DNA from 2 places in the Fluviicola taffensis DSM 16823 genome. Region 2 is predicted to be linked to the other one. Evidence: riboswitches for the same ligand, from Rfam matches in the RefSeq annotation. Region 2 holds a riboswitch; the other holds the start of a gene.
The links. Region 2 has a riboswitch for S-adenosylmethionine ahead of FLUTA_RS05325 (homocysteine S-methyltransferase family protein). Riboswitches for the same ligand answer to the same signal wherever they lie in the genome.
Positions count from the first base shown of each region.

Region 1: another riboswitch for S-adenosylmethionine. It lies ahead of FLUTA_RS20085 (homoserine O-acetyltransferase family protein); the one in region 2 lies ahead of FLUTA_RS05325 (homocysteine S-methyltransferase family protein).

Region 1 is NC_015321.1:4,558,903-4,562,853, forward strand. It holds gene FLUTA_RS20080 (homoserine dehydrogenase) at 1-588, opposite strand, end outside; gene FLUTA_RS20085 (homoserine O-acetyltransferase family protein) at 590-1,636, opposite strand; SAM riboswitch class I at 1,786-1,926, opposite strand; gene FLUTA_RS20090 (L-serine ammonia-lyase) at 2,319-3,743, opposite strand.
Region 2 is NC_015321.1:1,193,504-1,197,454, forward strand. It holds gene FLUTA_RS05320 (DUF5686 and carboxypeptidase regulatory-like domain-containing protein) at 1-1,962, shown strand, start outside; SAM riboswitch class I at 2,098-2,222, shown strand; gene FLUTA_RS05325 (homocysteine S-methyltransferase family protein) at 2,281-3,288, shown strand; gene metH (methionine synthase) at 3,285-3,951, shown strand, end outside.

The DNA of each region.
Region 1 (3,951 bases), 1.3 Mb from region 2:
CTTATATTTTGCGTCAAAACCGTCTACATCTGATGTTGGATCCAATTCTGCGAAACCTAGATCTTGTGCATTTTTCAATGCTTCATCGAAAGATTCACCTTCCGCCGTCTTTGTGAGAATGTAATTCGTTGTTCCGTTTACAATTCCACTGATATTTGAAAGTGAATCGTTGTTATAATATTCCTCCAAGTTTCGAATAATTGGAATGGAACCACCAACTGAAGCTTCGTATAGAAATGAAACATTATTTTCTTTTGCCAACGAAACCAGTTCATTCAGGTGATATGCAATCAGTTTTTTATTTGCGGAGACTACATGTTTTCCAGCTCTTAGTGCTGTGGTGACAATTTCATAAGCAGCTTCTGAATCATTGATTAATTCCACCACCACATTGATCTCATCATCTTGCAAAATTCGATTTGAATCCGTACTAAAGTAACTTGAATCAATGATCCGTTTTTTGCTCAAATCTTTGATAACAATGTGCTTGATCGATGCTTGAAGCAAGGTTGTTTTATTTAATACTTCGTATAATCCTGTTCCAACACAGCCGAAACCAAATAATCCTATTGTGAGTTGATTTTTCATCTTAATTGTTTTTTAAAAATTGTGTAATGTGATTTGCCAAAATTTCTGTTTCTACTAAAAATCCATCGTGACCAAAATCAGATTTTAGGCGAATAAGTCTCGCATTTGGCAATTGTTTGGTCAGTTCTTCCTGTTCTGTGATTGGAAACAATAAATCGGTGTCGATTCCAATGACCAAAGCAGGCATGAGGCATTTTCCCAAAACTTTTTCGTCTCTATTTCTAAAAACATTGTGCGAATCCATTGCTTTTGATAAAACCCAATAACTAAATGCATTGAAGCGATTTGCCAGCTTTTCTCCTTGGTACTTTTGATAGGAACTTGCTTTGAAGCTGTCGAATTTGGAATCAGTTTCTTCACTTTGTGTGATTTTATAACCTTCATACGTTCGGTAACTCAACATTCCAATCGCTCGAGCAGCTTTCAATCCTTCTATTCCGCCATTTTCTTGTTTGCTATAAAATGTTGAATCTGCTTGAATTGCCAATCTTTGGGCCTCATTAAATGCAATACCAAATGGAGAATGCTTCAAGTTCGTTGCAATTGGGATAATGCTACCGATTTTCTCTGGAATTAGTAAAGCCCATTCTAAAAGCTGTTGTCCGCCCAAAGAAGCGCCAATCAAGGTGTGAATCCATTCGATTTTCAGTTCTTTCCTCACCAATTCCAATCCAAAAACCATGTCCCGAATGGTCAGAACTGGAAAAGAATCAAACTGTTCTTCGAGTAATAAATCGGTACTCAAGGGACCAGTTGAACCGTAAGCGCTTCCTAGAACATTGACCGCAACGATGAAATATTCTGCTGGATCAAAACATTTTCCTGCTCCAAATAATCCGCCCCACCATTCTTGTACACGGTGATTTCCCGTAAGCGCGTGGCATACCCAAACGACGTTTGATTGGTCTTCATTCAGCTTTCCCCAAGTTTGATAAGCCAATGAGAGACTGGAAAGTACCTTTCCCGATTCTAATTGAAATTCGGATTTAGAAGAAAAAATAAACTGTGTTGGCTGCAAAAGCGAAGCCTTCGAATAAATTGTTGACATGAAATGTGTTGTGAAATATAAATTATTGAACTGAAAGAATTAACAACAGCAACAACAACACATTTTCGTAAGAAGAGAAATAGATAAAGACGACTCGAATTTGAGTCTGAAGTTCGGATTTGAATGTTTCGCACTTTTCATAAACGCCATTTTTATATTCGTCTGACTGCAACATGCATCAAACTCGGAAGTTGGCACCGGTTTTCCAATCCACCCGAACTATTCGGAAGAACTTAAAGTTGGTTGCCAGAGGGTCAAAAAGTCCGTCTCTCGCCTCTTCTGTATAAACTAGTTGTATTCTCGCTTAGAATTACGGTACAAATGTTCTAAAAATAAATGGATAAATCAAAATTTCTTGAGAAAAAAATGAAAATAACTGGAATACCAAGAAGTGGATTGTTCTAATTCTTGTAGATGATTTTAACAGTTTTCGCTTAGTATGAATTCGTTGGAAAATAGACTCATGTCTATCCGTCTTTTGGAGTGGAGATTTGTTGGTTATAAACTGAAATAGTTACTGTTCCCTATCAAGACTGTTTCAATACTCCGAAAGATTTGAGGAAGAATCATCCCCTTAAACGCCCAATTATACTGGCGAATAGACTCATGTCTATCTGTCTTTTTGAGTCGAAGTTGTTGGGCTTAGAATCGCTATTTTACCAATCGCTCTTGAAAACCATTTTTAACACTCCGAAATATTCACGGAAATATTCGTCGCTAATCCTCCATCGGATGTTTCTTTGTACTTTGAATTCATGTCCAAAGCAGTTTCCCACATCGTTTTAATCACTCCATCCAACGAAACTTTTGCCGTATCCGGATCTCCCTGCAAAGCCAACTGACAAGCTGTAATTGCTTTAATTGCTCCCATCGTATTTCGTTCGATACATGGAATTTGAACCAATCCACCAATCGGGTCACAAGTTAATCCTAAATGATGTTCCATGGCAATTTCCGCAGCCATCATTGCTTGATTTGGGCTTCCCCCCAAGCATTCTGTCAAAGCAGCAGCAGCCATTGCAGATGAAACGCCAATTTCGGCCTGACAACCACCCATGGCAGCCGATATCGTAGATCGTTTTTTGAAAATACTTCCGATTTCCGCAGCTACTGTCATGAAGCGAATGATGTCTTTCTCTTCTGTTCCTCCCGCAAAGCAAACGTAATACATCATCACCGCAGGAATAACTCCCGAAGCTCCATTTGTTGGTGCAGTAACAACTCGCCCAAATGCGGCATTCTCTTCATTTACAGAAAGAGCAAAACAACTCACCCAATTCAAAGTGTTCTGGAAAATATTACTCGTAGCTTGAATTTGTCTGATGAAATCTTTGGAATCTTTACAAGCAATTCCGTTCAATAAACGTCTGCTCATTTCATACGCCCGTCTCTTTACGTTTAATCCTCCAGGAAGTGTTCCTTCTGTATTTACGCCTCTGAAGACGCAATCACGCATAACATTCCAAATTTCCAAACATCCAGCAATTGTTTCTTCCTGAGTTCTCCAAGTCAATTCGTTTCGCAATACAATTTCAGAGATGCTAACACCTTGCTCTTCACAATATCTTTTAAGGTCAGCAGCTGTTTCAATAGGAAATGGTAACTGAGCTGAATCGGATAAAGTAAGTTCCTCTTCGCCTTCTTTTACTACAAATCCTCCACCAACGGAATAATAAGTATGAGATTCTTGAAATCCATCCATCATGGTAATAGAAAGTGTCAATGCATTGGGATGTCCAGGAAGTGATTTATCGAAATGGAAAATCAAATCTGTTTCGGGATCAAAAGTGATGACTTGTTCTCCGCAAATTTCGAGTGTTTTTGTTTGATGAATCTTCCCAAATTTAGGATTGATTGTATTTACCTCAATGGTAACAGGATCTTCACCCATCAATCCTAAAAGAACGGCAATATCTGTACCATGTCCTTTCCCAGTTTTAGCTAAAGAACCATACAAATCCACATGAATTCGCTTGATTTCTTTAATTCCAGGTTTTACTTTATAGAGATTTATAAATTGTTGAGCTGCTCTCCAAGGTCCCATTGTATGCGAGCTTGAAGGACCAACTCCGATCTTGAATATATCAAAAACACTAATTTGTTCCATTGGGGTGAATTTACTGAAGCAAGATTAAGCAAAGATTCTACTTTCACAGCTTCTGCAAAGGTAAGTTTTCATGCCGATATTGTTAAGAATTCAGGATTAAATGACTATAAATTTATATCCACTTCGTGGATAACATATCAGAAGCTGTGCTTCTTCCCTCAGAACACGCCTTACAGGCTTTCCTTAGTCTTCAATCAGCTTTAGCTGA
Region 2 (3,951 bases):
TTTGAAGAAGAAAAGCGAAAATTGACCCAATTAGCTGGAAATATGAATATCGCAGAAATCCAATTAACGCGAAATTTTGCTCCGCCAAATAAGGTAAAAGAAATTCGCAATGCTTACGAACTCCGGGGAAATGATCGAACGCTTTACTACACCACCACTGTCAAATCCAACTTCAATTTTTTTCAGAACTTACTCTATCTTGAAGATTTGCACAGCACTCCTGTAATGAGTCCAATTTCAACGCCTGGAATTTTATCTTACCGTTACCGATTGGAAGCGCAATACGAGGAAAATGGACGAAAAATAAACAAGATCAAAATTCTTCCTCGGATGAGTTCAACATCCACACTCACTGGATACATTTATGTCATCGATTCCACTTGGCTCATTCAAAAGCTCGACTTAACGATGGAAAAAGGAAACTTGTTCATGTACGATTACTTTTCAATCCACCAAGAATTTGACACTCCGGGAGATTCAATTTGTATCCTGAAAGAACAAGTATTGAATTATGGGGTCAAATACAAAAATGAAACTTCTACCTGCAAAACATTTGCTCAATTCAATTCCTATAACTTCCAACCCAATTTCTCTGCTCGATACTTCAACAATGAGTTATCCGTTACTACAGAAGAAGCTTACGAAAAAGACTCCACTTACTGGAAAAATCAGCGTTTAGTTGATTTAACACCTGAAGAACAGCGTTTTATTTTAGTTCGAGACAGTATTCACGATGCTTTGAATCGGAAAGAATACTTAGATTCCATCGATAAGGTGTTCAATAAAGTTACTTTCTTGAAAGTTGTTTGGTTCGGAGTCGAACATCGAAATCGCGCAAAAAAAACACAATGGAGTATCAATTCTCTTGCGGCTATTCTAAGACCATTATACCCTGCAGGACCGCGTGTTGCACCAGGTTTCAACTACTTTAAGAAATGGAAAGATCAGCGAACATTAGATGTCAATGCAGAGATTTCTTATGGATTTCTCAATCATGACATTAAAGGCAATACCTATTGGAATTACCTCTACAATCCCTTTAAACAATCGCGGCTCCTGCTAGGGTTTGACCATGATTTTGATGCCATTGTTTCCTATGATGCGATTACCCAGATCTATAAACGAAGTAATTTTATTGAAGCAACAAAACTTACAATTGGGCAAACCCAAGAATACATCAACGGATTATATGTCGACTTCAACCTCGAATTCTGCGAACGAAGATCCATCAACGGATACAAAAAAATGGGATTCCTTGACGCGGTTATTCCCAATGATGATTTCAAACCATTCGAAGGTTACCAAGCTTTGCTTGCAGATGTCACGGTAAGTTACACTCCTGGACAAAAATACATGCGCGAACCTCACCGAAAAGTAGTGCTTGGATCAAAATGGCCAACTGTTTACGCGTATTATCAGCGTGGAATTCCCAAATTATTTGGAAGTGATGTTGACCACGAATATGGATTGCTCGGTATTTATCAAAATTTCCAATTGGGAACATTCGGAACATCCTCTTATCACATCAAATCTGGCAAATTCCTGAGTTCGAAAAATCTCAAAGATGCCGATTTTAAATACCAGCGAAGAAGTGACCCTATTTGGTTCTCCAATCCTCTTAGCTCATTTCAGAATCAAGACTCATCATTGCCATCTAGGAATTACTACATCGAAGCACATTTTATTCATCACGACAATGGTTCCATCATGAATAAAATTCCATTTATGAAGAAAACAGGAATTGGAATTGTTTTTGGTTGTGGATTCTTATACGTTGCTGAATACAATTGGAAACATTACGAGATTCTTGCAGGATTAGAACGCAATTTCAAATTTTCAAAACGAAGACTTCGAATTGGATTGTACGGTGTCTTCTCCGACGGAAACAACATTACTCCGAGATGGACAGGGAAAATTTCCTTTGCCGTATTGGATGACCGAAATATGAAATTCAATTTTTGATCGTACCAAAAATAAATATTGTAGGCACGCGATGCCTCGCATGCCTACTTTCATGTTTCGTGTCTCAACCAATTTTCTGTCATTTCCTTTTCAAAGTCAAATCTACTCCGTATCTTTGCGCCAGATCTTTGATATAACTTATGAAGAAAGGTGGAGGGACAGGCCCTATGAAACCTTGGCAACCTGCCAATCCAATTATTTTGGAAAGGAGAAGGTGCCAAATCCGATTCATCAGCTGAGGCTGAAGGAAGAGATAAGTATCAAGTAGTTTTTTGGCTACTTCCCCAACTTCATAGTTAGCAAAGCAACAATAAGGCTATGAAAGACATCAAGCAATTACTAAAAGAACGAATCCTCATTCTCGACGGAGCAATGGGAACAATGATTCAACGCTATAATTTGGACGAAGACGACTTCCGAAAAGGATGGTTTGAAGATCATCCCCACAAATTAAAAGGAGATAACGACCTTTTGGTGTTGACTCGTCCAGATATCATTAAAGAAATTCACGCGCAATATTTAGAAGCTGGGGCCGACATTATTGAAACCAACACCTTTGGTGGAACAACTGTTGCTCAAGCCGATTATCACTTGGAGCATGCTGTTTACGACATCAACTACCACGGAGCAAAAATAGCCCGTGAAGTATGTGATGAATTCACAGCTAAAGAACCCCATAAACCACGTTTCGTAGCAGGTTCCATGGGACCAACAACAAAACTAGCATCCATGTCTCCAGATGTAAATGATCCTGGATTTAGAGCAATTACCTTCAACGAATTAGTTGTTTCTTTCAAAGAGCAAGCAACTGGTTTAATGGACGGAGGTGCCGATTTCTTATTGGTAGAAACAATAACGGATACCTTAAACTCAAAAGCAGCAATGTTTGCCATTGATGAATTGAGTGTGGAACGCGGAATCGAAATTCCCATTATGATTTCTGGAACCATTACCGATCAAAGTGGACGAACTTTAACAGGTCAAACGACTGAAGCATTCTTGGTTTCCGTTTCTCACATGCCACTTTTGAGCATTGGACTAAACTGCGCTTTGGGTGCAGATGCCATGAGACCCTATTTACAAATTTTGTCCAATCAAGCTCCGTTTGCCATAAGCGCTCACCCCAATGCTGGTTTACCCAATGAATTCGGTCAGTACGATGAAACGGCAGAAATGATGGGAGAGCAAATTGAAGAGTTTTTGCAAGAAGGATTGATCAATATCATTGGTGGTTGTTGTGGAACAACTCCCGAACATATTCGCAAAATGGCTGAAATTGCCTCAAAGTATTCACCACGAAAAATTAGCGAAACAGCAAACGCATGAACAATTTACGCTTATCCGGCTTAGAAGCAATTACCATAACACCTGAAAGTAACTTTACCAATATTGGTGAGCGAACCAATGTAACTGGTTCGCGTGCTTTCTTGCGCATGATCAAAGACAACGATTACGAAGCTGCTTTATCCGTAGCTCGTGAGCAAGTGGAAGGTGGTGCACAAATCATCGACATCAACATGGATGAAGGAATGATCGATGGCAAGGAGGCGATGGTGAAATTCTTAAACCTCATCGCAGCTGAACCAGATATTTCGAAGGTTCCAATCATGGTAGATAGTTCCAAATGGGAAATTATCGAAGCTGGTTTGCAATGTATTCAAGGAAAAGGAATCGTGAACTCTATTTCGTTGAAAGAGGGCGAAGAAAACTTTATCCGTCAAGCAAAATTGATTAAACGTTACGGAGCTGCTTCTGTAATTATGGCTTTTGACGAAGATGGTCAGGCAGACAGCTACGAAAGACGTATCGAAATTTGCGAACGTTCGTACCGTATTTTGGTAGACATCGTAAAATTCGCACCCGAAGACATTATTTTTGACCCCAATATTTTTCCTGTCGCTACGGGAATGGAAGAACACAACAACAATGCGCTAGATTTCTTCCGAGCAACCAAATGGATCCGTGAAAACCTTCCCGGAGCGCACGTTT